Regions from separate parts of the Methylobacterium organophilum genome, predicted to be linked through region 1. Evidence: predicted binding sites of a transcription regulator. Region 1 holds the regulator's gene; the other holds the start of a gene.
The links. Region 1 encodes PhoB, which activates phosphate uptake and scavenging genes when phosphate is short. Its sites were predicted from a motif close to TGTCATNNANCTGTCAT; they were not measured.

Region 1 (15,706 bases):
TGACGAGCCCGCTCGCCGGCCACGATGCCAGCGAGCGCATCGATGTGCCGGCCCTCGCCCGCGCCATCGAGGCCGTCGGCCTCACCATAAATCCTTTGCCGGCTAAAACTTTGGTGGCGATCGAGGGGGGCGGGCGCTTCGGGCTGGCCGGGCTGGAGGCGGACTTTACGCTGCGGGCGACCCGGCCCGGCTTCGCGGCCCTGGGCTGCGCGGCTCCGGAGGGGCTTGCCTGGACGCGGGAGCAGCCCGCGATCCAGATGCCCGGCCTGCTCGGCCTCGCCCTCTGCGTCTTCGCGGAAAGCGGCGCCCGGCGGATGCGCGACCTCGACGACGACGCCCGCGCGCGGGTGATCGCCGCGGCGGGCGGTGCGGGACCGGCCCCGGACGATGCGGCCGAGCCGCCGCCGCAGCCCGGCCGCGCCTTCCTGTCCCGCAGCCGCAGCGCCGTGGTGGTCGAGGCGCCCTTCGGCCGCTGCGACGCGGCAGGCTTCGAGCGGCTCGCCGATCTCGCCGGGACCGCCGAGCTACGGCTGAGCCCGAGCCGCGGGGTCTGCCTCGTCACCTCCGCGGCGCAGGCCGCCGGCCTCCTCGCCGCGCTCGCGGAAGCCGGCTTCGTGACCCGCGCCGACGATCCCCGCCGCGCGGTCGCCGCCTGCCCCGGCGCGCCGGCCTGCGCCTCCGGCACGACGCCGGTGCCGGACCACGCCGCCCGGCTCGCCGGCGCTTTCGCGGATTTCGCGACTGGCGGCCTCACCGCCCATGTCTCCGGCTGCGCCAAGGGCTGCGCCCATCCCGGCCCCGCCGACCTCACCCTCGTCGGACGGGAGGGCGCCTACGACATCGTCCTCGGCGGAAGGCCCGATGCGGAGCCGGCCATACGTCTGACTTTCGAGGCGGCGCTGGACCGCGTAAGGAGAGCGCAAACAGGGGGTGTATCCGCCCCGGGGGCAACCGCCTCGGCCGCGCTGCGGCAGGCGTTTCAGGACGATGGGACATGAGTGCGCGGCTCGACTACCTGCGCGATGGCGGTGCGATCTACGCCCGCTCCTTCGCGATGATCCGCGCCGAGGCCGACCTCGCCCGCTTCGAGGGCGCGGCCGAGCGGGTGGTGGTGCGGATGATCCATGCCTGCGGCATGACCGATCTGCCCGGCGACGTGGAGGTCTCCGCCGATTTCGCCACCGCCGGCGAGGCCGCCCTCAAGGCCGGCGCGCCGATCCTGTGCGACGTGCGCATGGTCGCTGACGGCGTCACCCGCAGCCGGCTGCCCGCGAACAACCCCGTCCTCTGCACGCTGGGCGATCCCCGCGTGCCCGATCTCGCCAAGGCCATGGGCACCACCCGCTCGGCCGCGGCGATGGAATTGTGGCGCGAGCACCTGCCGGGCAGCGTCGTGGCGGTCGGCAATGCCCCGACCTCCCTGTTCCGCCTGCTCGAACTCCTCGACGAGGGCATCGGCGCCCCGGCGGCGGTGATCGGCATCCCGGTCGGCTTCGTCGGTGCAGCGGAATCGAAGGAAGCGCTGGCGAAAGACGGGCGCGTGCCCTTCGTCGTGGTGCATGGCCGCCGCGGCGGCAGCGCCATGGCGGCCGCCGCCGTCAACGCGCTCGCGAGCGAGGTCGAGTGATGGAGGCGAGCGAGCGCTTCGAGCCGGTCTTGAGCGAGGCCGATGCGGGCGGAGCCGCCCCGCTCCTCGCCCGGACCGGGACGCTCTACGGCGTCGGCATGGGGCCGGGCGATCCCGACTACCTCACCCTGAAGGCCCTTCGGGTGCTGGAGCGGGCGCCGCTGCTCGTGCACTTCTGCAAGAAGGGCAAGCGCGGCAACGCCCGCACCATCGCCGACGCCCTGGTGCGCGATCCGGCCCGGGAATTCCCCCTGGTCTATCCCTACACGACCGAGCTTCCGCCGGACCACGCGGACTACGTCTCCGCGCTGGCCGCCTTCTACGACGACGCCGCGGGCAAGCTCGCCGACCATCTCGGCGCCGGCCGCGACGTGGCGATCCTGTCGGAGGGCGACCCCTTCTTCTACGGCTCGTTCATGCATCTGTGGCGGCGGCTCAAGGACCGTTTCCCCGTCGAGGTGATCCCCGGCGTCACCGGCATGTCCGGCTGCTGGACGCGGGCCAACACCCCGATCACCTGGGGCGACGACGTGCTCACCGTGCTGCCGGCGACCCTGTCGCCGGAGGCGCTCGCCGCGCAGCTCCGGGGCACCGACGCCGCGGTGATCATGAAGCTCGGCCGCCACCTGCCGAAGGTCCGCGCCGCCCTGGCGGAGGCGGGCCTGCTCGCCCGCGCGATCTATGTCGAGCGCGGCACCATGGCGGGGGAGACCATCGTCCCGCTCGCCGAGAAGGCGGACGATTCCGCCCCCTATTTCTCGATGGTGCTGGTGCCCGGCGAAGGCCGGCGCCCCTGAGTTTCGCGCCCATGACCGGTTCGCTCACCATCGTCGGCCTCGGGCCGGGCGATCCGCGCCTGCTGACGCTTGCCGCGCAGGACGCCCTCGATCAGGCGCAGGACCTGATCGGCTACATCCCCTATGTCGCCCGCGTCCCGGAGCGGCCGGGGCTGACGCGCCACGCCACCGACAACCGCGTCGAGGTCGACCGCGCACGCCACGCCCTCGAACTCGCGGCCTCCGGCCGGCGGGTCGCGGTGGTCTCGGGCGGGGATCCCGGCGTCTTCGCCATGGCCGCGGCGGTGTTCGAGGCGGTGGAGAACGGCGAGCCCGCCTGGCGCGACCTGCCGATCCGGGTCGAGCCCGGCATCACCGCCATGCTCGCCGCAGCCGCCCGCCTCGGGGCGCCGCTCGGCGGCGATTTCTGCGCGCTCTCGCTCTCCGACAACCTCAAGCCCTGGGAGACGATCCTCGCCCGCCTCGAAGCGGTTTTGCGGGCCGATCTCGTGGTGGCGCTCTACAACCCGATCTCGAAGGCGCGGCCCTGGCAGCTCGGCAAGGCCTTGGAGCTCGCCGCCGGCCTGCGCCCGGCCGACACCCCCGTGATCCTCGCCCGCGCCGTGACCCGGCCGGACGAGGCTTTGCGGGTGCTGACGCTGGATGAAGCCCGCACCGCCCCTGCCGACATGGCGACCATGGTCATCATCGGGGCGACCGGCACCCGCCTGATCCCCCGCAGCGAGGGATTGCCCTTCGTCTACACGCTGCGCAGCGTGGCCGGGTCGGGCAGCGCGTAGCTCTTCTGCTCCCGCAGGAGCGAGCCCGCCGCCACGTCGATGCGCCGCTTCAGCGCCGCGCGGCGGTCGTTGAGGCGGTAGACGGAGCGGGCGGCCTCGACGAAATCCGCATCGAAGCGGCCCTCCGCCTCGCGGGACCGGAGCTCGTCCTCGACCTGCCAGAGGGCGCCGTTCACGTCCCTGAGCAGCTCGAGGACGGCGCGCGTCTCCGTGGAGGCCGTCTCGAAGGCCGGCGTCGCGGTCAGGAGCTTCAGCTCGTCGCGGACATAGCGGAGCTTGTCCGGGTCGTGGATCCGCTCGGACTTGATCTGGAGGATGCTGATCTTGTCGATCAGCTCGCCCAGGGAACAGGGCACCATCGGCAGGGAGACCGGCCCGGAGACGATGCCGGCCGCCCGGCGGGCGAGCGCCGCATGGATCGCGGCGAAGACGCTCGCCCAATCCCCCGGCCGCTCCTGCCGGAACAGGCGCAGGCTCGGATACCAGGGGCAGTCCTCGCCGGTGAGCAGCCAGCGCCAGTCCGGCACGTGGCTGAGGGCCAGCCAGACCGGGCGGCCCAGGGCCCCGGCGAGATGGGCGACGGCCGAATCCGAGGTCACGACGAGGTCGAGGCTCATCAGCACCGCGGCGGTGTCGAGGAAGGCTCCCTCCGTGTCCAGGGGCTCGGGCAGGCGCTCGACGAGGCTCGCCGGCACCGCCTTGAGCTGGTCGAGGCCCGGCCCGCGCTGCAGGCTGATGAGCCGCACGCCGGGCAGGCCGGCGAGGGTGAGGAAATGCGCGAGCGGGATCGAGCGCCGGCTGTCGTGCCGGAACTGCGGATTGCCCTGCCAGGCGATGCCGACCCGGAAGCCCCGCTCCCCGATCACCCCGGCCCAGCGGGCGATTCCTTCCACGCCGACGCGCAGATAGGGCGCCGCCCCCAGGCTCCCGGCCCGGAGGCCGAGCCGGTGCGGCAGGCTGAGGAGGGAGACGTGGTAGTCGTAGGGACCCTCGCCCTCCCCTTCCCCGACCAGGGTACAGTGCTCCGTGAGCGGCGCGAGCAGCGGATGCAGGGTTACCGGCACCTGGAAAGTGACGCGGGCGCCCTGCGCCGCGAGCGCCGACAGGAAGCGGACGAACTGGAAGGTGTCGCCGAAGCCCTGTTCCGCGCTCACGAGCAGGCGCTTGCCGGCGAGGTCTTCCCCCTGCCAAGTCGGGCAGCCGGAGGGCCGCGGCGGCTCGGCCCCCTGGAGACGCGCCTCGTAATCGGCGAAGCCCGCGGCATAGTCCCCGGCGAGCAGGCGGCACATCCCGCGGTCGACGAGCAGCACGGGGTCTTCCGGCCGCAGGGCGAGGGCCTGCGTGAAGGCCGCGACCGCTTCCTCCAGCCGGTGCAGGTCGCACAGGGCCTTGGCACGGTTCGACCAGGCATCGGCGCGCTGTGCATTGAGGGCCAGGGCCGCGTCGTAGCTCGCGAGCGCCGCCTCGACGCGGCCGGCCTCGTGCAGCAGCACGCCCCGGTTCAGCCAGGTCTCCGCATCGTCGGCGCGCAGGGTGACGACCTGGTCGTAGGCGGCGAGGGCGTCCTCCCAGCGCCCGAGCCGGTGCAGGACGAGGCCGAGCAGGGCGAGGGCGTCGAGATCCTCGGAATCGCGATGCAAGGCCCGGGTCAGGTAGCCGAGGGCATCGGAGAGGCCGCCGAGCCGCAGGGCGGTGCGGGCGTAGCCGAGCCAGCCGGGCTCCTCCGCCTCTTCCAGGGAGACCGCCCGGGCGAGGCTCGCCCGCGCCTCGGCCAGCAGGCCGCAGCCTTCCAGCGCCGCGCTCAGGTTGCTCCAGACCTGGGGCGAGGCGGGCTCGTGGCGGGCGGCGGCATCGAGCCAGGGCACGGCGGCCTCCGGCCGGCCGAGCGCCATCATCACCACGCCCGCGAGGGTGCAGCCGGCGCCGTCGGAGCCCAGCGCCTGCCGATGCGCCTCGACCAGCCGCCCGGCCTCGGCCGTCTGCCCGGCGAGGTAGAGATCCTTGATGTCCCGATAGGCCGTCATCACCCGATTCCCTGCCGCAGCCGCTCCAGAGCAGCCTGCGCATCCGCCACCCACGGCACCGCCGGCACGGGGGGCCGTCGCACCACCACCACGGGCAGCCCGAGATCGCGCGCCGCCTCGATCTTGGCGTAGGTGGCCGCGCCCCCCGAATTCTTGGTGACCATCACCGCGATGCCGGCCTCGCGCAGGAAGCGCGTCTCCGCCGCCCGGTCGAAGGGCCCGCGGGCCGCGATCGCGTGCAACTGCGGCAAGGCCACCCCGGCGGGCTCGATGCTGCGCACAAAATAACGATGCTGCGGCGCAGCAAGAAAGGCCGAGACCTCCTGCCGCCCGATGGTGAGGAAGACGTTTCGCGGCGTCTCGCCCAGCGCCGCGGCGGCCCCGGCCATGTCGTCCACCTCGGTCCAGTCGTCTTCCGGCTGCCTGTCCCAGGCCGGCCTCCGGATCGCCAGCAGGGGCACGCCCGCCGCCGCGCAGGCCTCCGCGGCGTTGCGGGAGATCCGCGCGGCGAAGGGATGGGTCGCATCGACCACCTGCCCGATCCCCTCGGCGAGGAGATACTCGGCGAGCCCCTGCGCCCCACCGAACCCGCCGATGCGGGTGGGCACCGGCAGGGGCCGGGGCCGGGCCGTGCGGCCGGCGAGCGACAGAGTCGGCGCGAAATGCGCCGCGAGCGGCGCGAGGCCGGCAGCCAGGGTGCTCGCCTCGGTGGTGCCGCCGAGGATCAGGATGCGCTGGGGATGCGCGCCTCGCCCCGCCTTGTCCTGTCCGTTCCCCATTCGTACACCTGTTGCGCCGACGGCCCCGCGATAGCACGGCCGTGGCGAGGATCGAGCCTTGTTCCCGTTCTGCCGCGATTGCCTGACGGAACAGCCGGCCGGCGCGCAGCGCTGCCGTGCCTGCGGCTCGCCGCGGCTCCTGCACCATCCCGCCCGCGACCGACTCGCGATCGCGCATATCGATTGCGACGCCTTCTACGCCACCATCGAGAAGCGCGACGACCCCGCCTTGCGGGACCGGCCGCTGATCATCGGCGGGGGCAAGCGCGGCGTGGTCGCCACCGCCTGCTACCTCGCGCGGATCGACGGCGTGCGCTCGGCCATGCCGATGTTCAAGGCGCTCAAGCTCTGCCCGCAGGCGGTGGTGCTGCGGCCGGACATGGAGAAATACGCCAAGGTCGGCCGCGCGGTGCGGGCGATGATGCTCGACCTGACCCCCGCCGTGGAGCCGGTCTCGATCGACGAGGCCTTCCTCGACCTCTCGGGCACCGCGCGGCTGCACGGGGCGTCCCCGGCCGTGACCCTGGCCCGGTTCGCCGCACGGGTGGAGCGGGAGATCGGCATCACGGTCTCGGTCGGGCTCTCGGCCAACAAGTTCCTGGCCAAGATCGCGAGCGACCTCGACAAGCCGCGGGGCTTCTCGATCATCGCCCCGGAGGAGGCGCGGGACTTCCTCGCCGACCGGCCGGTGGGCATCCTGCCGGGCATCGGCGGTGCGGCGCAGGAGCGGCTGGCGAGCCTGGGCATCCGCCGGGTCGGCGACATCGCCCGCGCCGATCCGAAGCGGCTTCACGCCGCCCTGGGGCGGGAGGCGGAGCGCCTGATCGCCCTGGCCGAGGGTCGCGACGGCCGCCCGGTGAAGACGAGCCGGGAGGCCAAGACCGTCTCCGCCGAGACGACCTTCTCTGCCGACATCGCCGATTTCGCGGAGTTGCGGCCGATCCTGTGGCGGCTCTGCGAGAAGGTCTCGGGCCGGCTCAAGAAAGCGGGCCTCGCCGCCGGCAGCGTGACCCTGAAGCTGAAGGACGAGTCCTTCCGCCTGCGCACCCGCACCCGCGGCGGCCTCAGCCCGACGCAGCTCGCCGATCGCCTCTTCCGGGAGGGGGAGCCGATGCTGCGCGAGGCCTGCGACGGCACCCGCTTCCGGCTGATCGGCATCGGCGGGGGCGATCTCTGCGCCGCGATCCATGCCGACCGGGGCGACCTCGTCGACAGCAGCGTCGCCGCCGTGGCGCGGCGGGAGGCGGCCCTCGACAAGGTCCGCGAACGCTTCGGCGCCGCGGCCGTGCAGCGGGGCCTCGGCTTCAGGCCGGCGGAACGGGGCTGAGGGACGCGGCGAAGAGCGGGAGCGCGGGCCGATGGGCGGCCTCGTGGGCGAGCAGCCAGCGCTTGCGCGCGATCCCGCCGCCATAGCCGGTCAGCGTGCCGTTGGCGCCGATCACCCGGTGGCAGGGCACGACGAGGCTGATCGGGTTCTGCCCGTTGGCGAGCCCCACCGCCCGGGCCGCGCCCGGCAGGCCGAGACGGGCGGCGAGAGCGCCGTAGCTGCGGGTCTGCCCGGCCGGGATCTCCCGCAGGGCCGCCCAGACCCGCTTCTGGAAGGGCGAGCCGCCGCCATCGATCGGGATCCGGTCGAGGGCCGCGAGCTCCCCATCGAAATAGGCCTGCAGGCCGGCGCGGAGGCCGAGGGCGTCGCCCCCTGCGCGCAGCGACACCGCCGCTCCGAAGCGGCGCTGGAGGAGCCGCGTCAGCCGCGCATCGGGCGCGCCGAAATCGAGGGCGAGGAGCCGTGCCCCGTCATGGACGGCGTGGACCGGGCCGATCGGCCCGGGACCCTCGAAGCTCAGGAGGCGCAGCTCTGCGGTCATCGGGGGATCCACTCCGGGGGCGTACCCCCGGAGTGGCGGTTGTCCTGCCGGCGGTCAATCGCCGACGATCTTGCCGTCCGGCCCGACCTTGATCTCGCGGGTGGTGTCGGCGAGGGCCACGGAGATGTCGTAGCGCACCGCCGAGCCGTCCCGCTTCACCTCCGCCTCGTAGGCCTTGCCGCCGCCGGCCTGCTTCTCGGCGATGGCAAGGGCGTCCTTGAGCGAGGTCGAGGCCTTCTGGAAATCGGCGGGCTTCAGCCGGGTGAAGTAGCGCTCGATCGGCTGGTTCTCGGTCTTGTAGAGTTTGCCCGTGTCGGCATCGATCCCGTACTCGACGAGCTTGCCGTCCGGATAAACGACCTTGATCGCGTAATGGGCCGGGTTCTTGCCGTCCGCGCGCTCGAAATCGGCTTCGATGGCGCGGCCCTTGTCGCCCTGGCTCTCGGCGGTGGTCAGCGCCTGGGCGAGGCTGGTCTTGGCAAGGGCCGCGGCCTGGAATTCCTTGAGGTCCTTGCCGGTCTGGGTGGCGCCGGTCGTCGCGGGCCGGTCGCCGGCGGGCTGCTCCGCCGCGGCCGCGAGGCCAGTGCTCAGGGCCAGAACGGCGGTCGCCAGGGTCAATCGCTTCATCATCGTCGCCTCCTCGATCCGGTTGCGTGTTGGGTCGTGGAAACGTCGTCGCGGAATTTCCGTTTCATGGGCAGTGGCGCGGCGCGTCGTCGGGGAGCCCTTTGCCGACGTGAACTCACTCGATGCGGATACCCTGAGTCTCGGCGCGATCCTGGTCCGTTTGGGCGCGGCGACCCTCTGCGGCCTGCTGCTCGGACTGGAGCGGGAATGGCGGGGCAAGGATGCAGGCATCCGAACCCACGCCCTCGTCGCCCTCAGCGCCGCGCTGATCACCACCTCGGCGCTGAGCCTCTATACCCAGGTGCGCGCGCAGGGGGGCGACGCCGACCCGCTGCGGGTGATCCAGGGCCTCGCCCAGGCGATCGGCTTCATCGCCGCCGGCACGATCTTCGTGGCGAAAAGCGACGTGAAGAACCTCACCACGGCGGCGAGCGTCTGGTTCTCGGCCTCGGCCGGCATCGTGGCCGGCGCGGCGCAGTTCCGCCTGCTCGCGGCCGCCATGGCGTTCGCCGCGGGGATCCACCTGCTGCTCACGCTGCTCGACAAGGCGGGCCTGACGCCGCGCCACCACGATCGGCCGGATTGAGCGCCCTTACCGCCCGCACTCGCCCTCGGCCTTGGGATCGGCCTTGGTGAGCTCGATGCTCTTCAGGTCGCCGTCGATGGAGAAGTCGCCGTAATCGAGATGCAGGGCGCCGCTGACGCCGTTCTCGTAGAGGTCGAAGGTCAGGGTGTAGACGGGGGTGCGCTCCCCCTCCCCCGGGGTGAAGTAGCTCAGCGTCACGGGCCAGCGCCGCATGCTGGCGAGCGGGCCCTCGCGCAGGGGCTTGTCCCGGTCGGCCTTGGCCGCGGCCGGCTGGGCCGAGGGCCGGCCGATCACCGCCAGGGTGTCGTAGACCTTGCGGCCGTCGTCGGAGCCGTCGAACACCTTCACGCCGAGGGTGGTCTCCCCGGCCCGCGCCGCCTCGACGAGGCGCCGCATATGGCGGCTCGGGAACAGCACCTCGCCCGAGGCGCCGAACTGGTCGCGCTTGGGCTCCTTGAGCTTCACCTTCATGCCTTCGGCCGAGCGGTCGGCGGTGCCGTCCACCGCGGGCGTCGGCACGCCGTTGAGGATCGTCACGGTCTTGAAGCGGAAGCTGTCGCCCTCGCCGCTCTCGTAGGTGGTGTTGCGCAGGTCCGAGGTGCGGTCGCCGCTCTCGCTGGAGGAGAGCATCGTCACCTGCCGCGTCTGCATCGTGTAGCCCCGACAGGCATCGCCGGAGAAATCGAGCACGATGCGCCCGCGGGCGCTCTCCACCGCGCGGGTACCGGAACTGCCGGCCAGCGACAGGTCGTAGACCGCCTTGTGGTTGGCGAGCCGCACTGGCGGCTCGCCGGCGGGCGGTGCGGTCTGTCCGGGAGGCGCCGCCAGGGCGGCGTTCACCGTGAGGAGCAGGCAGAGCGGGGCAAGGCGCATGCGGGCGTTCCCGAGGCTGTCCGGCAAACCCGGGCAGGCCCGGGCTCGGTCGCGCCCAACATAGGCAATCGTCGGCGCCGGGCAATGCGAGCGCTCGCAATCCCGGCAGGCGCACGGGGCGCGCCGCGGACGAGCCCCGACCGACCCGGCAAGCTGGCCAAACGACGGGGATCAAAAGACTTTCTATCTGAAGAGCATATTCTCGATATTTACAACTAATACTAGCATTTCCCGGAGATGAGGCTGCATCACGGCATTGGCGGTGGAAACAGGACGGCGGGGCCGCTCGACTCTTGCACCGGCCTCACGGGCTCCTGTAGGCTCCGCTTCATCGCCGGGGGGAGACCCGGCGGGCATCACCGACAGGTTCGGACTGCCCGGCCGCCGGCACCACCGGGCGAGGCGGCGCGGGCACCGGCCGCGGGAACGAGACGACGTGGAGGGGCCATGAGCGAGGCGGTTCCGAGCTGGACGGACGAGCGCGTCGAGCTTCTGCGTCGGCTGTGGGAGGATGGTCTGAGCGCCAGCCAGATCGCCTCGCAGATCGGCGGGATCTCGCGCAATGCCGTGATCGGCAAGGTGCATCGCCTCGGCCTCGCCGGCCGGGTGAAGCCTACGGGCCCCACCCAGGCCGCCCCCCGCAAGAAGTCCGGCGCGGAGAGCGAGGAGGCCCTGCCCATCGCCGCCGTGGTGGAGGAGGTGGTCCTGCCCGAGCCGCCGGCCATCGTGACCCATCGCCCGGCCCCGGACTTCCCGATCGTTCCGCCCCCGGCGGCGCCCGAGCCCGCGGTGATCGCGGTGTCCCAGCGCGTCACCATCATGGAACTGCGGGAATCCATGTGCCGCTGGCCGATGGGCGACCCGACCTCGCCGGAATTCCGCTTCTGCGGTGCCCGTTCGATCACCGGCCTACCCTATTGCACGCAGCACGCCCAGATCGCCTACCAGCCGGCGGCCGAGCGCAAGCGCGACCGTCGCGTGGCGGGCTTCCGCTGACGCGCGCCCGACCGGGCACAGGCGGCTGACAGGCGGGCTCCGGCCCGCCTTTTCGTTTCGGGGTGCCGCCTTGCACCCGGCAAGCCTCGCCTTTCGGATAGGGCGCACTAAGGTTTCCCGCGAGGCAACGACCTCACCCGCATCGGGGCAGGATGTCCGGGACGGCCCGGCCTTCTCAAGGAGAGCCGGACCATGGCCTGGTTCATTCTGTTCGCCGCCGGGATCCTGGAGGTCGTCTGGGCCTTCACGATGAAGCAATCCGCGGGCTTCACGAAGCCGGTGCCGGCCCTCGTCACCCTGGTCGCGATGGTCGCGAGCGTGGTGCTTCTCTCGATCGCGATGCGCAGCCTGCCCCTCGGCACGGCCTATACGGTCTGGACAGGCATCGGCGCGGTGGGCGCCTTCCTCGTCGGCATCCTCGTGCTCGGCGAGCCGGCGAATGCCCCGCGGGTCATCGCCGCCCTGCTCATCGTCAGCGGCCTCGTGATGATGAAGCTGTCCTCGGACGCGTGAGCCGGCGGGCGCTCGAAACGCCCCACCGCTCTCGCGAAAAACCCCTCAGCCGCCCGCGAACATCTCGTCGAAGGAATAGCCCGATCCGCGCACGGTGCGGATCGGGTCGGTCTGGCGCGGACGATTGATGGCCTTGCGCAGGCGGCCGACATGCACGTCGACGGTGCGCTCGTCGATATAGACGTCGTGGCCCCAGACCCCGTCGAGGAGCTGTTCCCGGGAAAAGACCCGGCCGGGGCTCTGCATCAGGTATTCGAGCAGCTTGAACTCGGTCGGCCCGAGATGGATCTCGCGGCCCTGGCGGCGGATGCGGTGGCTCACCCGGTCGAGCTCGATGTCGCCGGCCACCAGCGTGTCGGCAAGATGGGCGGGCTTGGCCCGGCGCAGCAGCGCCCGCACCCGCGCCAGCAGCTCCGGCACCGAGAAGGGCTTGACGATGTAGTCGTCCGCCCCGGTGGAGAGGCCGCGCACCCGGTCGCCCTCCTCCCCCCGGGCGGTGAGCATGATCACCGGCAAGCGTTCGGTCTCGCGGCGGGCGCGGATGCGGCGGCACAGCTCGATGCCCGACAGGCCCGGCAGCATCCAGTCGAGCAGGATCAGGTCGGGGATCTGCTCGCGCAGCAGCAGGTCCGCCTCGTCGCCCCGCGCGGCGTGGTCGACGGCGAAGCCCTCGGCCTCGAGGTTGTAGCGCAGGAGCGTGGTGAGGGCTTCCTCGTCCTCGACGATCAGGATCCGGGCGCTCGTCATGGGTGCCTCTTGGAACGCGTCCCAACGAGGCGGAGGCCGGTGCACGTCGGGAAGCGGACTGTACAAAGACTGGAGCCGCCGCCCGACGGATGCGGGCGGCGGCTCGCGACAGGAAGGGTCAGGCGGCGCCGGGCTGAACGGTGGCGTAGTTCGAGGCGTCGTTCTTCGGGCGCTCGCCGGCCGGGGTCTCGCCGGTGACGAGATACTCGATGGTCTCGGCGATGTTGGTGGTGTGGTCGCCGATGCGCTCGACGTTCTTGGCGCAGAACAGGAGATGCGTGCAGAACGAGATGTTGCGCGGATCCTCCATCATGTAGGTCAGGAGTTCCCGGAACAGCGAGTTGTAGAGCGCATCGATCGCGCTGTCGCGCTGCCACACGTCGTGGGCGGCCGAGACGTCCCGGGTGCCGTAGGCGTCGAGCACGTCCTTGAGCTGCTCTTGGACGAGGTCGCTCATGTGCTGGACGCCCAGCACGATCTTCTGCGGCTGGGTCTGGTCGCCGATGGCGACGACCCGCTTGGCGATGTTCTTGGCGAGGTCGCCGATACGCTCTAGATCGCCGGCGACGCGGATGCCCGAGATGGTCTCGCGCAGGTCGATGGCCAGGGGCTGGCGGCGGGCGATGAGGAGCACCGAGCGCTCCTCGATCTCACGCTGGAGCGTGTCGAGCCGCTTGTCGGCGGTGATGACGGCCTGGGCCAGCGCCGTATCCCGGCGCACCAGCGCCTCGGTCGCGTCGGTCATCATCTTCTCGGCGACGCCGCCCATCTCCGAGATGGCCCGGCGCAGGTCCTCGAGATCCTGGTCGTAGGAGCTGACGATATGTTCTGACATCTGTTGGACTCCAGGATCGGGCCGCTCCGCGCGGCCCCGGCGGAAGGATCTCGTCTCAGCCGAAGCGGCCGGTGATGTAGTCCTGGGTCTGACGTTTGTCGGGGTTCATGAAGATCTTCGTCGTCGGGCCGAACTCGATCAGCTCGCCGAGATACATGAACGCCGTGAACTGCGAGATGCGGGCGGCCTGCTGCATGTTGTGCGTCACGATCACGATCGTGAATTCGTTGCGCAGCTGGTCGATCAGCTCCTCGATGCGGCCGGTGGAGATCGGGTCGAGGGCCGAGGTGGGCTCGTCGAACAGGATCACCTCCGGACGCTGGGCCACGGAGCGGGCGATGCAGAGGCGCTGCTGCTGGCCGCCGGAGAGACCCATGCCGGACTGCTTGAGCTTGTCCTTGACCTCCTCCCAGAGGGCGGACTTGCGCAGGGCGTCCTCGACGCGACCGTCGAGTTCGGATTTGGGCAGCTTCTCGTAGAGGCGCAGGCCGAAGGCGACGTTGTCGTAGATCGACATCGGGAAGGGCGTCGGCTTCTGGAACACCATGCCGATACGGGCCCGCAGTTCGTTCAGGTCGACCTTCGGATCGAGGATTTTCTGGCCGTCGACCAGGATCTGCCCCTCGGCCCGCTGCTCGGGGTAGAGGCTGTAGATGCGGTTGAAGGTGCGCAGCAGGGTCGACTTCCCGCAGCCGGAAGGGCCGATCAGCGCCGTGACCTGCCGGTCGTGGAAGTTGAGGTTGATGCCCTTCAGGCCGTGGAACTGGCCGTAATAGAAGTTCAGGTCCTTCACGGCGATGCGGATCGGCGCCTTGTCGTCGGCGGGCGCGCGGTTGTTCATCTGGCTGCGGAGGGCGGGGGAGACGCTCATGGAGGCTCGTCCTTGACTGGATAGGCTCGGGGGCGCGCGCGGCTCAGCGCGCCCGCTGGTCCTTGACGACGAAGCGCGCGGTGATCGACAGCGCGAGGATGGTGACGGTGATGAGCAGCGCGCCGGCCCAGGCGAGGCTTTGCCAGTTGCCGTAGGGCGAGAGCGCGAACTGGTAGATCATCACCGGCAGGTTCGCGACGCCGCCCATCAGGTCGGCCCGGAACCAGTTGTTGTTGTTGAGCGCCGTGAACAGCAGCGGCGCGGTCTCGCCGGCGATGCGGGCGAGCGCCAGGATCACGCCGGTGACGATGCCCGCGGAGGCTGCGCGCCAGGTCACGCTGGTGATGACCTTGGACATCGGCGCGCCGAGGGCGGCGCCGGCCTCGCGCAGCGAGCCCGGAACGAGGCGCAGCATGTCCTCGGTGGTGCGCACGATCACCGGCGTCGCGATGATCGCCAGGGCCACGCCGCCGGCCCAGCCGGAATAGGAGCCCATCGGCCGCACCATCAGGGTGTAGACGAACAGGCCGATCAGGATCGAGGGCGCCGAGAGCAGGATGTCGTTGAGGAAGCGGATCACGTTGGCGAGCTGCGAGTTCCGGCCATACTCGGCGAGGTAGGTGCCCGCCATCACGCCGACGGGGGTGGCGACCGCGATGCCGATCGTCGTCAGGATCAGGCTGCCGAGGATCGCGTTGGCGATGCCGCCGCCCTCGGTGCCGGGGCCCGGCGTCGGGTGCGTCAGGAGCGAGAGCGAGAAGCCCTCGAGCCCCTTCCAGATCAGCATGATCAGGATCGAGCCGAGCACCACGGCGCCAATGGCCGTGGCCAGGGTGCAGGAGGTGCGCAGCAGCCGGTCGGCGACCCGCCGGCTCGGCCGGACGCGGGAGCCGCGGGGGACGGAAGCGGCCTCGGCCGAGGCGTAGGGATTGGTGGCGTCCATGGAGAGCGCTCCCGGCTCACGCGGCCTTCACGCGCCGCGTCAGGTAGCGGGCGACGATGAGGACGAAGAAGGTGATGACGAACAGGATGCAGCCGAGGGCCATCAGGGCGTTGAGCTGCAGGCCGTCCGCCTCGTTGAACTCGTTGGCGATGCGCGAGGCGATGGTGGAGCCCGGATCGAAGATCGAGGCGGAGAGCCGGTTCGCGTTGCCGATCACGAAGGTGACCGCCATGGTCTCGCCGAGGGCGCGGCCGAGGCCGAGCATGACGGCGCCGATGATCGAGACGGAGGCCTGCGGCACCAGCACGTGGCGCACCACCTCCCAGGTCGTGCAGCCGATGCCGAAGGCGCTCTCGCGCAGCACGGTCGGGATCTGGTCGAGCATGTCGCGGGTGATCGAGGCCACGAAGGGCACGATCATGATCGCGAGGATGATGCCCGCGGTGAGCACGCCGACGCCGGAGGGCACCCGGGAATAGAGCAGCGTGCCGACGATCGGCAGGCCCTCGACGAGGTTCGAGACCGGCATCTGCACGTAATGGGCGAAGAGAGGCGCGAACACGAACAGGCCCCACATGCCGTAGATGATGCTCGGCACGGCGGCGAGCAGCTCGATCACCATGGCGACCGGCTTGCGCGCCCAGCCGGGGGCGAGCTGCGTCAGGTAGATGGCGATGGCCAGGGAGAGGGGCACGCCGATCACCAGGGCGATCAGGGCCGAGACCAGGGTGCCTATCACGGCGACCAGGGCGCCGAACTGCTCGGTGCCGACATTCCAGGCGCTGGAGGTGACGAAGCCGGGCCCGAACTCGCTGAAGGCCGGCCAGGCGCCCCAGACGAT
Region 2 (15,706 bases), 730 kb from region 1:
CGGGGAGGCGGTCTCCAGGATCGTGCTCCTGCTCCGGCAGGCGACCCCCCGCGTCGTGGTCACGGCGGTGCCGCCCATCGGCCGGTCCGTCGGCGATCGGCTCGAGGCCTCCGCCGTCGGTCCTTACTCGCGCGTCATCCGCGAGGCCTGCGAGCGCCTCGGCTGCCTTTACGCCGATCCGTTCGCGGCCTTGCGGGATGGGGACAGCGGCTTTGCACTAAAAGGTGCATTGCGCGATGGACTGCATCTTGCACGTTTTAGGCCTGTGCAGGCCGCGCTCGCCCCCCTTCTCTGTGGCGCGGGGGAGAATGGTCCAAGCACTAACGTGCGTTAATGCAGAATAACAGGAAGTACCTTCGGTATCGTCAGGCGAAACCTCGGGGCTGCGACGCCTTTGCCATCGGATGCCATTTTCGGAGGATCTTAACCTTGATTTTTTTTTATAGGGAAGTGCTTCGCCGTTCTGGAACTTGACGGGGCAAATTGATGGGGCAGATGACCCGCAAGAATCGCGACGAGGATCTAGGAATCGGGGATTTCCTCAACAGCGAGAGTCTCCTCGACAACGACGTCTACGTTCCTGCTTTGCTGACGACTCTGTCCAACACGCTGACGGCGGATGGATCGAGCTTCTATCGTCGGAATTTCGGCATTGGCATCACCGACTGGCGTCTATTGCGGACCCTCGCCTCCGAGCCCTGGATCAGTGCCCAGCGCGTTTGCATGGCGACCGGCCTCGACAAGGGCGTGGTCAGCCGCAGCGTGGCCTGGCTCGAGGAGAGCGGGCTGATTCTGGTCCGCGGCGATGAACGGGATGCCCGGGTCCGGCTGCTCGCCCTGTCGCGGGAGGGGGCCGAGCTGCACGAGCGGATGACCAGCGTCGCCCGGGCCCGCGAGCGCAATTTCCTCGAAGTGCTCAGCGCCCACGAGATCACCCAGCTCGTGGGGCTGCTCGGGCGGCTCGCGCGCAATATGGGCGCGTTCTCCAAGCCGGTGCCGATCCCGCCCTCGCGGGCCGGCCACCCGGCGAAGGAGATGCCGCCGCGGGAGAGCAAGCGGCCGGCGAAGGGCGCTCGGCCGATCGAGGGCGAGTGACCCGGCGAAAGCCCTGAGGATCAGGCGAAGCCGGCCATCGTCTCGAACACGATGGCGTGGCGGGCGGCGAGGGCGTCCACGTCATTGTCGTAGCCCCCGCCGATGACGGCGACGAGGGGCACGCCCCGGCTGCGGACGGCCTGCAGGACCAGGGTGTCACGGGCGCGCAGTCCGTCGTCGGTCAGCGTCAGCCGCCCCAGGCGGTCCGCCGCGTGCGGGTCGACACCGGCATTGTAGAAGACGAGGTCGGGGGAGAGCGCATCGACGAGACGCGGCAGATGCGCGGACAGTGCCGCGAGATAGGCGTCGTCCCCGAGCCCGTCCGCCAGCCCGACATCGAGATCGCCCGGTATCTTGCGCGACGGATAATTGCGTTCGCAATGCATGGAGAAGGTGAACAGGTCGGGATCGTCGTGCAGGCAATCGGCGGTGCCGTCGCCCTGATGCACGTCGAGATCGATCACCAGGGCGCGTCGGATCGTGCCGGCCCAGCGCAGCGCCCGTGCGGCGACGGCCACGTCGTTGAAAATGCAGAAGCCCGCCCCGCTCTCTCGCCGCGCGTGATGGCTGCCCCCCGCCGTGCTCCCGGCGAGCCCTTCTCCCAGGGCGAGGCGGGCCGCGAGCAGGGTGCCGCCGGACGAGGCCCGGGAGCGGTCGGCGACGCTCTCCGTCACCGGCAGGCCGATCTCCTTCTCGATCGCCCGCGGCACGGCCAAAGCCAGAACGGCATCGACATAGGCCGCATCATGGGCGCCGCAGAGAAGCGCGCGGTCCGCCGGTTCCGGCCGCGCGAAGCCGTTCGGCGCGAGCCCGCGCTCCCGGAGAACCTGCGCCAGGCGCCCGTATTTGCGCATGGGAAAGCGATGGCCCTCGGGCAGGGTGGCCCCGTAGGCCTCGTGGAAGACGATCGGCGGGGGCAAGGCTCGGCTCGAAGGGCAGAAACGGCTGCCGGACAGCGTGTCACACGCCTGAAATGCTGCGTCGGCTAGGCGGTGCCGGACATCGGCACGGAGGCGCACGGGATATGGCGGAGACGTTCGGGGACGGCACCGTCATCGCCCTCACGCTGTGCGCGCTCCTCGTCCTCGTCAACCTCGCGAGCGTCGCGGTGGCGGCGTGCCGCATCGGGCGGCAGCGCCGCGTCTCCGCCTTTCCGGCGGGCGCCCCGGTCAGCCTCGTCAGGCCGGTGCGGGGGATCGAGGCCTTCAGCGAGGAGATGCTGAGCCGCGGCTTCACCCTCGACTATCCCGATTACGAGATCATCTTCTGCGTGGCCGATGGGAGCGACCCGATCGTTCCGCTGCTGCACCGCCTCATGCAGGCGCATCCGCATGTCGCGTCCCGCTTGATCGTCGGCGACGAACGCCTCGGCGACAATCCGAAGCTCAACAATTGCGTGCGGGGCTGGGATGCGGCCCGGCACGACTGGGTGGTGCTGGCCGATTCCAACGTGATGATGCCGCCCGACTACCTGCAGCGCCTCCAGGCGGCCTGGCGGCCGGATACGGGCCTCGTCTGCTCGACGCCGGTCGGCTCGCGGCCGGACGGCTTTCCCGCCGAGATCGAGTGCGCCTTCCTCAATACGCTCCAGGCCCGCTGGCAATATGCCGGGGAGGCGCTGGGCCTCGGCTTCGCCCAGGGCAAGAGCATGCTCTGGCACAAGCCGTTCCTGGAGGCCCGGGGCGGCATCCGGGCGCTCAACGCCGAGATCGCGGAGGATGCGGCCGCGACCAAGCTGGTGCGGGCCGCGGGCAAGCGGGTCCACCTCGTCGCCGCGCCCTTCGAGCAGCCGCTCGGCCGGCGCAGCCTCGCCGAGGTCTGGGGGCGGCAGGTGCGCTGGGCGCGCCTGCGCCGGGTCACCTTCCCGCTCTTCTTCGCCCCCGAGATCGGCATCGGCGCGGCTTTGCCGCTCACCCTCGGGGCGGCCCTGGCCGGCACGTTCGAGGCGGCCGCCGGCTGCTTCGCCCTCGGCGCCCTCTGGTACGGGGCGGAATACGCGCTCGCCCGCCGCGCCGGCTGGCACCGCTCGCCCCGCCTGATCGCCGCCTTCCTCGTGCGCGACCTGATGTTGCCGGGCATCTGGGCGAGCGCTTGGCTCCAGAGCGCCGTGGTCTGGCGCGGCAATGCCATGGAGATCCGCCCGAAGGACGCCGCGCCCCGCCTGCGCCCGACGGGCTGAGGATGATTTTTCGGGGCAGCGCGTGTTCGGCTGTCCCAAATCGGCAAAGCTCTTGCCTGAGGGGAGCGCGCGTGCCTTCCTGCACGCGGGCCGCGGAGCATCTGGCATGGGCAGTCCGGAAACGAAGCTCGACAAGAGCCTCAACGCCTTCCACCTTTGGGGCATCGCCGTCGGCCTCGTCATTTCCGGCGAGTATTTCGGCTGGAGCTACGGCTGGGCGCAGGCCGGCACCCTCGGCTTCCTCATCACCACCGCCGTCGTCGCGGCGATGTACGTGGCCTTCATCTTCAGCTTCACCGAGCTCACCACCGCGATCCCGCAGGCGGGCGGCCCCTTCGCCTACGCCCTGAAGGCCTTCGGCCCGGTCGGCGGCTGCATCGCGGGTTTCGCGACGCTGATCGAATTCGTGTTCGCCCCGCCCGCCATTGCGCTCGCCATCGGCGCCTATCTGAACGTGCAGTTCCCGGCCCTGGACCCGAAGCATGCGGCGCTCGGCGCCTATCTCGTCTTCATGGGGCTCAACATCGTCGGCGTGCAGATCGCGGCGACCTTCGAGTTGTTCGTCACCCTCCTGGCGGTCGGTGAATTGCTGGTCTTCATGGGGGTCGTCGCCCCCGCCTTCAGCCTGCAGAACTTCGCCGCCGGGGGCTGGGCCGGGTCCGACACCTTCGGCTGGCCGGCGGTGGGCGGCATCTTCGCGGCGATCCCCTTCGCCATCTGGTTCTTCCTCGCCATCGAGGGGGTGGCGATGGCGGCGGAGGAGGCCAAGGATCCCAAGCGCACGATCCCCATCGCCTACATCTCCGGCGTGCTCACGCTGACGGCGCTCGCCTTCGGGGTGATGCTGTTCGCGGGCAGCGCCGGCGACTGGAAGAGCCTGTCCGACCTGAACGACCCGCTGCCCCAGGCCATGAAGCGGGTGGTAGGCGAATCGAGCGGCTGGCTGCACATGCTGGTCTGGCTCGGCCTGTTCGGCCTCGTCGCCTCCTTCCACGGCATCATCATGGGCTACGGGCGCCAGATCTTCGCCCTGGCCCGGGCCGGTTTCCTGCCCGCCCTCTTCGCCCGGCTGCATCCGCGCTTTCAGACGCCGCATTGGGCGACGCTCGCGGGCGGGGTCGTCGGCATCGCCGCGATCTACAACGACAACCTCGTCAGCATCGCCGGGCAGTCGCTCACCGCCAGCATCGTCACGATGTCGGTGTTCGGGGCACTGACGATGTACATCGTCAGCATGGCGTCCCTGTTCAAGCTGCGCAGGAGCGCGCCCGATCTGCCGCGGCCCTACCGCGCGCCGCTCTTTCCCCTGGCGCCGGGCCTCGCGCTGGGGCTCGCCTGCCTCTGCTTCGTGGCGCTCGTGATCTACAACCTGCTCATCTTCGCGCTCTTCGCGGGCGTCATGATCTTGGCGCTGATCGGCCATCGCCTGCTCGCACGGCCGGCCACCCCGGGGGCGCTTTCACAGTTCGACCCCGCTCTCTAGATCCCGGCGCGGAGCCTCCTGCTCCCGTCGCGCCGAGATCCACCCATGAAGATCGCCATCCTGGAGACGGGCCATCCGCCCAAGCGCCTTGCCGGCCGTTTCCCGAGCTACGGCCGCATGACCGCGGATCTCGTGGGCGGCGGGCACGATTACCGCCTGATCGATGTGCAGGCGGAAGGGCTGCCGGAGGATCCCGCCGCCTTCGACGGCTACATGATCACCGGCTCGCCGGCGGGGGTCTACGATCCCGATCCCTGGATCGTCGACCTGCTCGGCTTCCTGCGCGGTCTCGATCCGCGCCAGAAGCTCGTCGGCATCTGCTTCGGGCATCAGGCGCTGGCCCAGGCCTTCGGCGGCCATGTCGAGAAGAGCGACCGGGGCTGGGGCCTCGGGCTGCACAGCTACACGGTCGCCGAGCGCCTGCCCTTCATGGACGAGGCCGAGCGGATCGCCGTGCCGGTGAGCCATCAGGATCAGGTGGTGCGCCTGCCGCCGGCCGCCCGGGTGATCGCCGGCTCGGCCTTCACCCCCTACGGCGCCCTCGCCTATTCCGACCGCGCCGCTCTCTCCTTCCAGTGTCATCCGGAATTCGCGCCGGACTACGCCCGGGCGCTGACGGACGGCCACCCGGCTGCCGAACAGGACCCGGATTTCGTCCGCCGTGCCCTCACCTCCCTCGAGGCGCCGCACGATTCGCAGCGCGTCGGCGGCTGGATCCGCCAGTTCCTGGCCGAGGATTGAGCGCGAAGACGGCCCCGCACGTCGGGACCGTGACAAGGAAACGCCCGCGGGCGACAATCCCCGCGGGCGTTTCCATGACGATCAGTCGATGTCCTCGACCGCCTCGCCGCCGCCATAGACGCGTTGCGCCAGGGAGGCTTCCATGAAGGGATCGAGGTCGCCGTCGAGCACCTCGTCCGGGTCGGTCGATTGCGTGCCGGTGCGCAGGTCCTTCACCAGCTGATAGGGCTGCAGCACGTAGCTTCGGATCTGGTGGCCCCAGCCGATATCCGTCTTGGCGGCGGCCTCGGCATTGGCTTTCTCCTCGCGCTTCTTCAGCTCCAGCTCGTAGAGGCGGGCGCGCAGCATGTTCCAGGCGGTGGCCCGGTTCTTGTGCTGCGAGCGCTCCTGCTGACAGGCCACCACGATGCCGGTCGGGTTGTGCGTGATGCGCACCGCCGAGTCGGTCGTGTTGACGTGCTGGCCGCCCGCGCCCGACGACCGGTAGGTGTCGATGCGGCAGTCGGATTCCTTGATCTCGATCTCGATCCGGTCGTCGATGACGGGATAGACCCAGACGCTGGCGAAGCTGGTGTGGCGGCGCGCGTTGGAATCGTAGGGCGAGATGCGCACGAGGCGGTGCACGCCCGATTCGGTCTTGAGCCAGCCATAGGCGTTGTGGCCCTTGATCAGGAGCGTGGCGCCCTTGATCCCGGCCTCTTCGCCGTCGGTCATCTCGACGATCTCGACCTTGAACTTCCGCCGCTCAGCCCAGCGGGCATACATGCGCTGGAGCATGTTGGCCCAGTCCTGGCTCTCCGTGCCGCCGGCGCCGGCATGGACCTCGAGATAGGTGTCGAAGCCGTCGGCCTCGCCCGAGAGCAGGGTCTCGACCTGGCGGCTCGCGGCCTCCTTCTCGACGGCCCGGATGGCGGCCTCGCCCTCCGCGATGGAGGCCGCGTCGCCCTCCATCTCGCCGAGCTCGATCAGGGTGGCGGCATCCTCGAGGTCCCGCTCCAGCTTCCGGATCGCGGAGACGGATTCGTCGAGCTGCTGGCGCTCGCGCATCACCTTCTGCGCGGCCTCCGGATCGTTCCAGAGGTCGGGGTCCTCGGAGCGGGCGTTCAGCTCCGCGAGGCGTTTATCGACGGTATCCCAGTCAAAGATGCCTCCTCAGCAGCCCTATAGACTGCTTGGCGGCATCCGAGCTCTGCTCGATCTCGGCGCGCATCTGGTGTGAAACTCGATCTGTCGGTGTGGGCGGGGGTGATACCGGGCGGGGGGCGGGCTGTAAATGGCGCGCCCTTGCCCCGGGGCATCCGGCTTGCCAGAAGCGGGGCGATCTTTCCTGCCCGGAGCCGCGCATGACCCCCGAAGCCGTCCTCGAAGAATTCCGCTCCGCCGGCGCGCTGCTGCAGGGCCACTTCATCCTCAGCTCGGGCCGGCGCTCGCCGACCTTCCTGCAGAAGATGACGATCTTCTCCGATCCCGCCCGCACGGAGCGCCTGTGCAAGGCTCTCGCCGCTACGATCACGGCGCGGTTCGGCAAGATCGACATCGTGGTCTCCCCGGCCATCGGCGGCATCGTCCCGGGCTACGAGACCGCGCGCCATCTCGGGGCGAAGGCGATCTTCGTCGAGCGCGATCCCGGCGGCCCGTTCGAGTTGCGCCGGGGCTTCTCGATCCCGCAGGGCACCCGGGCGGTGATCGTCGAGGACATCGTCACCACCGGCCTCTCCGCGCGGGAATGCTTGGCCTCCCTCAAGGGACAGGGCGGTGAGATCGTGGGGGCCGCCTGCCTGATCGACCGCTCCGGCGGGCGCGGGGAGATCGGCCTGCCGCTCCTTTCCCTCGTCACCCTCGACATCCCGGACTACGCTCCCGACGCGATCCCGCCCGAACTCGCCGCGATCCCGCCCGTGAAGCCGGGAAGCCGGGCGATCCCCACCAAGTAAGGGGCCGGGCGACCCTCCCCGATCACGACTTCGAAATGCGGGAGGGGCGCCCTTGACAGGGGAGGTATCTCTCATCATGCAAATTTAAATTGATCGAGCGCGTTCGCACGTCCTCGCGCCCTCGATCGCGCTGGAGAACACCATCAAACGCATTCGGAAAAGATTTCGGTCAATGTAACTCCGATTTTCAACGAAGCAAAAACTTTCCCAGCAACGCCCGCGAGCCATACCCACCGGCGCCGACTCGGCGCCAGACAGGCGCGGTTCCTTCATTCCAGAATGGACTATTTGATGAGCGACAAGCAGCGTACTGCGATCTTTATCGACGGCGCCAATCTCTATGCCACCACCAAGGCGCTCGGCTTCGACATCGATTACAAGCGATTACTCAAGGATTTTCAGAGCCGGTACAATCTGATCCGGGCCTTCTATTATACCGCCATGATCGAGGACCAGGAATATTCCTCGATCCGCCCGCTGATCGACTGGCTCGACTACAACGGCTACCGCGTGGTCACCAAGCCGGTGAAGGAGTTCAGCGACTCCACCGGCCGGCGCAAGAAGGGCAATATGGAGATCGAGCTCGCGATCGACGCTCTGGAGTTGGCGCCGCATCTCGACGAGATCTACCTGTTCTCCGGCGACGGCGATTTCCGGTCCCTGGTGGAGGCGGTCCAGCGCAAGGGCGTGCGCGTCACCGTCGTCTCGACCATCCAGACTCAGCCCGCGATGATCGCGGACGACCTGCGGCGGCAGGCGGACGAGTTCCTGGACCTGTCCCAGCTGATCGGCCGCATCGGCCGCGACCCCGGCGAGCGCCCGGTGCGGGCCGCCTCCGACACTCCCCGTCGCGACCAGCCGCCCCGCAGCAATCCGGGCCTGGAGAGCCGCTACGGCATCCGTCCCGCCAGCGACGGCGACAGCGAAGGCTGACGGCGATCCCGCCTCGCCGGCGCGAGGCGACACTCGGACAATCCCGGCGCCGCGAGCCTTCGGAAGGCCGCGCCGCCGGGATTTTTTATGGGTGCTCGAAGAGGAGCGACGCCGGCTCAGCCTTTGTCGCGCATGAGCCTCGCCTTGTCGCGCTGCCAGTCGCGCTGCTTCACGCTCTCGCGCTTGTCGTGGAGCTGCTTGCCCTTGCCGAGGCCCAGCTCGACCTTCGCCCGGCCCTTGTCGTTGAAGTAGATCTTCAGCGGGATGACCGTGTAGCCCTGGCGCTGCGTGGCGCCGATCAGCTTGTTGATCTGGCGGCGGTGCAGCAGCAGCCGGCGCGGCCGCTTGGTGTCGTGGTTGAAGCGGTTCGCCTCCAGGTATTCCGGGATGAAGGCGTTGAACAGCATCAGGTCGTTGCCCGAGGGCCCGGCATAGGATTCGCCGATCGTCGCCTTGCCGCCGCGCAGGGACTTCACCTCGGTCCCGGTCAGGGCGATGCCCGCCTCGAAGGTGTCCTCGATGGCGTAGTGGAAGCGTGCGGAGCGATTGTCGGCGACGACGCGCCGACCGGGTTCGTTCTTCGGGGCCATGCTTTCAGTTTTCGCGTAGGGCGTTCGGCGCGGATCGCCTGATATGGGGGCTGGGAGGCCCCGGGGCGAGCTGCGCCGCTTGTTTCGGTCAGCCCTCGATAAGTCCGGCGCGCCGGAGTGCGGCGTCGACGGCGGCCTTGCAGCCTTCGGTCGGCGGCACCAGCGGCAGGCGCACCTCGGCCGACATCCGGCCGATGCGCGACAGGGCATACTTCACCGGGACCGGGTTGGACTCGTAGAACATTGCCGTGTGCAGCGGCATCAGCCGGTCCTGCACCTTTAGGGCCGTGGCGAAGTCGCCGCGCAGAGTGGCTTCCTGCAGATCGGCGCAGAGCCGGGGCGCCACGTTCGAGACTACGGAGATGCAGCCGACGCCGCCCTGGGCGTTGAAGCCGAGCGCCGTCGCATCTTCGCCCGAAAGCTGGATAAAATCTTCTCCCATGGCCTGCCGCTGGAGGCTGACCCGGTCGATCTTGGCCGTGGCGTCCTTCACCCCGGCGATGTTCTTGAGTTCGAACAGGCGCGCCATCGTCTCGACGCTCATGTCGACGATGGAACGTCCGGGAATGTTGTAGATGATGATCGGGATGCCGACGGCGTCGTTCACCGCCTTGAAGTGGGCATACAGCCCCTCCTGGGTCGGCTTGTTGTAGTAGGGCGTCACGATGAGCACGGCGTCCGCGCCGACGGCCTCCGCATGACGCGCCCGCTGCACCGCCTCGGCGGTCGAGTTCGAGCCGGCGCCGGCGATCACGGGCACGCGGCCCGCGGCCTGCTTCACGCAGGTCTCGACCACCCGGTCGTGCTCCGCATGGCTGAGGGTCGGGCTCTCGCCGGTGGTGCCGGTCGGCACGAGGGCGTGGGTGCCCTCTGCGATCTGCCAATCCACGAAGGCGCGGAAGGCCTCCTCGTCGAATTCGCCGTCGCGAAACGGCGTCGCGAGCGCCGTCATCGAGCCCCTGAGGCGCGCGTGGATGTCGGTCATGTCGGCGTTCCCGGCCTTCCTTGTTCTCATGTGCCGGGAGCCGGGCTTCGCCGCCGGCCGTTCGGCCGCGCATCCATACGGCCTCGCCCGGCCCGGCGCAAACGCTTCGCGCGGGCGGTTAATGCCTTCTTAACGCAGCCGCGGCCAAGTTAAGGCTTGGCTGCCCTCCACGGGGTGTACCGGACCATGGCGCTGCCCGCCCGCTCGCTTGCTCTGCTGCTCACCGTCGCGCTCGGTGCGAGCGCCGCTGCGGCCGATCCGGCCGAGGGCCTGCGCGGGGTTCAGCCCGCCGGCGCCCCCGCCGTCCCGGCCTCGGATGCCGCCGCTCCCTCGGCACTGGTCAAGGACGGCCAGCCTCCCGCCGATCCCGTCGCGGCCGATGCGCTGAAGGTGGAGACGACCAAGGGCGAGGCAGCCTCCGACGCTCCGCTTCCCGCCGCGGCCTCGTCCTACGCGTCGACCGACGGCGACGCGCCGGTCGCCTTCCCCCTGCCCGATGCCGCGGTCTCCCCTGCCGCACCCGTCCCCGAGCTGCCGGACCCGGCCCGCGCCGTAATGGCCGGCGACACCGATCTCGCCCAGCTGCGCCAGGCGATCGATCTCTACCGCAAGGGCAAGGTCGCCGAGGGCGACCGCATGCGGGACGGCTTCAAGGACGAGGCGGCGCGCACCCTGCTCGAATGGGTCGCGATCCGCGCGGGCGCCGGCATCGGCTTCGAGCGCGTGACCGGCTTCCTGAAGGCGCATCCGGACTGGCCGGCCGGCCCCCTGCTGCGGCGCCGGGCCGAGGAGACTCTGCTCAGCGAGAAGAAGAGCCCGGCCGTGGTGCGGGCCTATTTCGCCAGCGCCCGGCCCGTGAGCGCGCCCGGCAAGTTCGCCCTCGCCCTCGCCTTCAAGGCGGACGGGCTCGACGCGGATGCCGCCGAACTCGTGCGCGCCCTCTGGCGCGAGGACACGTTCGGCCGCGTCCTCGAGGGGAAGGTGATGGACGCCTTCCCGAACGTGCTCGGCAAGGTCGACCATCGCTACCGGATGGAACGCGCCCTTCTGAAGGAGGATTTCGCCACCGCCGGCCGCGCCGCGGATTATGCCGGCGGCTCCTATGCGAGCCTCGTGCGGGCGCGCCGCGCCGTCGAGGCCAAGAGCTCCGCCGCCCCGGCCGCACTCAACGCCGTGCCCCCTTCCCTGCGCGGCGATTCCTCGTTCCTGCTGTCGCGGGCGCAATATTACCGCCGCGCCGACAAGGCGGCGGAAGCCGCCAAGATCCTGATCTCCGCGCCTTCCAACGGCGAGGTCCTGGTCGACGGGGACGAATGGTGGGTCGAGCGCCGCATCGTGGCCCGCAAGCTCGTCGACGAGGGCGATCCGAAGACGGCGCTCGCCGTCGCCGCCGGTCACAGCGCCCGCTCGGTGGAGAAGACGATCGAGGCCGAGTTCACCGCCGGCTGGATCGCCCTGCGCTTCGCGGGCGATGCCGAGACGGCGCAGCGCCACTTCGCCAAGGCCGCCGCCGTGGCGGAGACGCCGATCTCGGTGGCGCGCACCACCTACTGGCAGGGACGGGCCGCGGAGGCCCTCGGCCAGAGCGAGACGGCCAAGGGCTTCTACGAGAAGGCCGCGCTGCTGCCGATCGCCTATTACGGTCAGCTCGCCCGGGCCCGGCTCGGCCAGAACAGCCTGCCCCTGCGGCAGGCCGCCCAGCTCGAAGGCGCGGCCCGGACCGCCTTCGAGGATCGGCCGTTCGTGCGCGCCCTGAAGCTGCTCGCCGCCGCCTCCATGCGCGAATTGGCGCTTCCCCTCTACATCGACGCCGCGACCAGGATCTCCGACGAGGCGACCCTGAACGCGCTGGGCGACGTCGCCGTGCAAGTGCGCGATGCCCGGGCCCTGGTGGCGGTCGGCAAGCTCGCCACCCAGAAGGGCCTCCCCCTCGACACCCATGCCTATCCGACGATCGGCATTCCCGATTACGAGGCCTTCGGTGCGGTGACCCCGGTGGAGCGGGCCATGGTCTTCGCCATCGCCCGCCAGGAGAGCCAGTTCGACCCGAAGGCGCAGTCCGGCGTCGGGGCGCGGGGGCTGATGCAGATGATGCCGGCCACCGCCCAGCGCACGGCCCGGCGGGTCAGCGCCGCCTACGACACGGACCGCCTGACCAGCGACCCGGCCTACAATGCCCGGCTCGGCCAGGCCCATCTCGGCGAGCTGATGGAGGATTGGCGCGGCTCCTACATCCTCGCCTTCGCCTCCTACAATGCCGGCGGCGGCAACGTGAAGAAGTGGATCGACGCCTATGGCGATCCGCGCAAGCCCGATGTCGATCCGGTCGACTGGGTCGAGCGGATCCCCTTCACCGAGACGCGCAACTACGTGCAGCGGGTGATGGAGAACCTGCAGGTCTATCGCAACCGCCTCGACGGCCGCAGCGCCCTGTTGATCGAGCGCGACATGAACCGCGGCGCGCGCAGCGCGGTGAGCGCCGAGGCCGCGCCGACGAAGCCCTGATTAGATTCTCAGCCGCGCCGGGCCAACGCGCCGGCCAGGGCGCCGACGAGGCAGCCTGCGAGATAGAAGCCGAGCAGCAGGGTGCAGCTCTCGACCACGAATTGCTCGTGGCCGGGGAGCCGGCTCGAAAGTGCGGCGAGGGCGAGCACGGCTCCGCCGGCGGCCAGGGCCGCGCCGGCGATCCGGGCGAGCCGGGTTCTCGGCCAGCCGGTCCAGGCGCCGACCACGGCGCCGAGCGCCAGCGCCGCGAGAAGTCCGGGCCAGAGCGCGGACGCGAGAACGGTCAGGGCCATGTCGGTGTTCGTTACGAGCGCAGGCCGAGGCTGACGCTCTGGCGCCCGTCCGGTGCGGCGCCGGAGGCCGCGACGAGCCGGTCGGCCGGGACCCCGGCCTTCTGCAGATAATCGAGGATGGCGAGGGCGCGCTGGCGCGGCAGATCCACCGGCGGTTCGGCCGGCTCGGGCTTCTTCTCCGCCGCCTTCTTGTTGTCCTTGACGCCCTTGGCGGCCTTGCTCCCCGGCGTCGTCTTGCCGGCTTCCGCCTTCTTGGGATCGGGCTTCGTCTCCGCCGCCTTGGCTTCCGGAAGCGGCTGCGGGCTGGGCGGCGGCGTGCCGGGGGCGTCGGGGTGACCTGCGACCTCGACGCGCTCCTCCGGGCAGGCCTTGGCGAGCTCCGCCAGGGCATCAAGGACCGGATAGAAATCCCGCTCCAGCGCGACGCTGCCGGCGGCAAAGCGCAGGGCATGGCCGGAGACGCGCTCCGTGAACAGGCGCGCGCAGGTGGCGGCATCGTAGCGCCGAGGCGCATCGGCGACGTCCACGGCGACGCTCGCCGTCCAGCCAGCGGGCAGGGCCTGCGGCAGCGTCTCGGCGATGCGTCGGGCGCTCTGCGCGTAGAGGCTGCGGCCGGACAGGCGCAGGGCGGTGTCGGAGAGGGCGAGCTCGCCCTCGGCCAGGGTCGAGAGGGGGTCGATGGCGCTCTTCAGGGTGCGCAGCAGATTCGGCGGCGCCCCCTCGGCGATGCGGCTGCGATCCACGATCGCTTCCCGGAAGAAACGGGCGCCGAGCGCATCGAGCAGCGCGGTCCGGGTCTGACCGTCCGGGAAATGTCCGCTGACGAGGACGCGCTCGGCCTCCCGGCGGATCCGGATCCGGTAGGGCGAGACCGGCTGGGCCGAGAGCCGCACGCTGCCCGCCTGCAGGCCGGCAGGGAGCCCCTCGGCTAGCCACTTTTGCACATCGCCGATAGCCTGACCGTCGATCGCGACACCTTCGACCGAGAGGCGTCCCTGGGCGAAGCTGGCTTCGCCCTGTCGCAGGAGGGTGGCGAGGTCGAACAGGGTCCGGGCCAGCGCCGTGAAATCGACGCCCTCCGGCAATCCGCGGGCGGCGCGGGTCTCGTCCGTGACCGGAGCGCCCTCCGCGACCTGGGCGGCGGTTGCCAGGAGCTCTGCGCGCGCCGCCTCCGAGACGACGTTGCCGGAGAGGCGCAGGCTTCCCTCGGCCCCGCGGGAGACCGCGAGCCGGAAATCGTCGGTGCGCGGCGGCTGGATCGCGAGCGGGCCCAGGCCGAAGCCGTTCGGCGGCGTGAGCGCGGTCGCGCGCAGGGTCTCGTAGGCCGCGCCGTCGACGGCGGCGCCCTCGATGGACAGGGTCGTGTCGCCCAGGCGGACGCGACCGCCGGGCTCCAGCTTGACGATCTGCCGGGCGGCGAACAGGGCCGCCTCGACGAAGTCGGGCGGGGCGCCCCGGGCGGCATGGGCCGCATCCTGCAGCACGGTGCCCCTGGGCAGTTCGGCGATCACCCGGTCGGCCAGCAGATGCCCGCCGATCTCGGCCGGCCGGCTGCCGCTCGCCGCGATGCGCCCATCGGCCTCGCGGGTGAGCGACCAGACGAAGGGCGAGGCTTCCTCGATCAGCCCGGTCCTATCGATCAGGCGCCGCAATCCCGGAAGGACCGCGAGCCGCGCGAGGACCGAGGCGCGCAGGGCCGCGTCGGGGGCTTCTCCGAGGGCGACAAGATCCCGCCCCTGCGGCTCCACCCGGAGCCAGGGCTCCGGTACCCCCTCCCCCGTCTCGCGCACGAGGCCGGCGGCGGCCTCGCGCAGTTCGGCGGCCACGCGCGCCTGTCCAAATCCCACGCTCGCCGCGGCGATCAGGGCGAGACCGGGCAGCCCGACGAGCCAGCCGGCCCGGCGGATTTTCTCGGTGAGGGCGGAGTCTGCGGGCACCGGCGGGACCTCGGAACTCCGGCGCGACGGGCGCACGCGGGGAGGCGAAGGAAACACGCCCATTCCGGCATCTTGAAGGCTCGGGACGCCGGAGGGATTTCACGAATAAAAAAACCCGGCCGATGGCCGGGCTTGGAGGTTTTCGAGGGGCCGCGTGCAGAACACGCGGCCCGAACCGTTCCGGGCCCTCCCAGCACGCTGGGAGGATCCTTTTCTTAGAAGTCGCGCTGAACGCGGAAGCGGGCCTGGTACACGTCCTCGCTGCTCTTCGGGTAGACCGGGAGGCCGCCGACGGTGAGGCTCTTGTCCGCGTTGGTGGTGCGACCGGCATTGACGGCCGTACGGATGTACTGGCCCTCGACGCCGATATCGAGGTCCTTCACCGGCGACCAGATCAGGCTCGCGCCCGTCACGATCTGGTTGGTGTCACGCAGCGAGGGGCTGAGCGCGTAGCCGGTGGCGTTGGTGGCGAAGGAGGGCGGAGCGTTGGCGCTGCTGGCACCGATCAGGCTCGAAGCCAGGCTCACAGCCTGGCGGGCGCCCTGCGGGAACCAGATCTCGCCGTAGCTGCCGTAGAAGGCCGAACGCCACTCCGGAGCCCAGTAGTGGAGGTAGGAGGCCACCACCGTGAAGCTGGAGGAGAGCTCGATCTTGCCGGTCAGCGGGTTGACGATCGCGTCCGACAGGTACTGGTTGAAGGGGTTGCCGGTGTAGACGGCAGCGTTGCTCAGGTAGCCCGCGGTGAAGCGGTTGATGCCGGTGTAGAACGAGGCACCCTCGCCGTAGGCACCCTGCAGGTAGAGGCCGTCGCCCGGAGCGATGAAGGGCAGGTTGAACTTCAGACCGCCCTGGACCGCCCAGCCGTACTCGGTCTGCGCGCCGGTGGAGGAGATGCCGCGAGCGGCGAGCAGCGTGGCGACCGCAGGCTGGCTGAGGACGGCGTTCGTGCCCGTGCCGGGGGTGGCGTTGAAGATACCGGAGCCGCTGATGAAGCCGCCGACGTTCACGTCCTTGACCGCACCCGAGATCTG

Region 2: MMB17_RS14680 (ceramide glucosyltransferase) is a predicted target of PhoB. The motif match lies at 2,054-2,070, and genes of this name have one in related genera.

What each region holds. Positions count from the first base shown of each region.
Region 1 covers NZ_CP092848.1:2,400,578-2,416,283, reverse strand. The annotation lists gene MMB17_RS11150 (precorrin-3B synthase) at 1-998, shown strand, start outside; gene MMB17_RS11145 (precorrin-8X methylmutase) at 995-1,627, shown strand; gene MMB17_RS11140 (precorrin-2 C(20)-methyltransferase) at 1,627-2,424, shown strand; gene cobJ (precorrin-3B C(17)-methyltransferase) at 2,436-3,203, shown strand; gene MMB17_RS11130 (DUF6165 family protein) at 3,164-5,227, opposite strand; gene MMB17_RS11125 (cobalt-precorrin-6A reductase) at 5,227-6,006, opposite strand; gene MMB17_RS11120 (DNA polymerase IV) at 6,065-7,333, shown strand; gene MMB17_RS25245 (methylated-DNA--[protein]-cysteine S-methyltransferase) at 7,311-7,874, opposite strand; gene MMB17_RS11110 (PepSY domain-containing protein) at 7,929-8,504, opposite strand; gene MMB17_RS11105 (MgtC/SapB family protein) at 8,611-9,087, shown strand; gene MMB17_RS11100 (cell envelope integrity EipB family protein) at 9,094-9,960, opposite strand; gene MMB17_RS11095 (GcrA family cell cycle regulator) at 10,408-10,956, shown strand; gene MMB17_RS11090 (DMT family transporter) at 11,149-11,469, shown strand; gene phoB (phosphate regulon transcriptional regulator PhoB) at 11,515-12,216, opposite strand; gene phoU (phosphate signaling complex protein PhoU) at 12,335-13,051, opposite strand; gene pstB (phosphate ABC transporter ATP-binding protein PstB) at 13,107-13,922, opposite strand; gene pstA (phosphate ABC transporter permease PstA) at 13,966-14,865, opposite strand; gene pstC (phosphate ABC transporter permease subunit PstC) at 14,882-15,706, opposite strand, start outside.
Region 2 covers NZ_CP092848.1:3,127,724-3,143,429, reverse strand. The annotation lists gene MMB17_RS14695 (SGNH/GDSL hydrolase family protein) at 1-334, shown strand, start outside; gene MMB17_RS14690 (MarR family winged helix-turn-helix transcriptional regulator) at 496-1,095, shown strand; gene MMB17_RS14685 (histone deacetylase family protein) at 1,116-1,949, opposite strand; gene MMB17_RS14680 (ceramide glucosyltransferase) at 2,120-3,274, shown strand; gene eat (ethanolamine permease) at 3,381-4,757, shown strand; gene MMB17_RS14670 (glutamine amidotransferase-related protein) at 4,803-5,498, shown strand; one part of gene prfB (peptide chain release factor 2) at 5,580-6,638, opposite strand; one part of gene prfB (peptide chain release factor 2) at 6,640-6,708, opposite strand; gene pyrE (orotate phosphoribosyltransferase) at 6,842-7,432, shown strand; gene MMB17_RS14655 (LabA-like NYN domain-containing protein) at 7,724-8,365, shown strand; gene smpB (SsrA-binding protein SmpB) at 8,482-8,955, opposite strand; gene dapA (4-hydroxy-tetrahydrodipicolinate synthase) at 9,044-9,940, opposite strand; gene MMB17_RS14640 (lytic transglycosylase domain-containing protein) at 10,127-12,445, shown strand; gene MMB17_RS14635 (hypothetical protein) at 12,454-12,738, opposite strand; gene MMB17_RS14630 (OmpA family protein) at 12,750-14,675, opposite strand; gene MMB17_RS14625 (porin) at 14,891-15,706, opposite strand, start outside.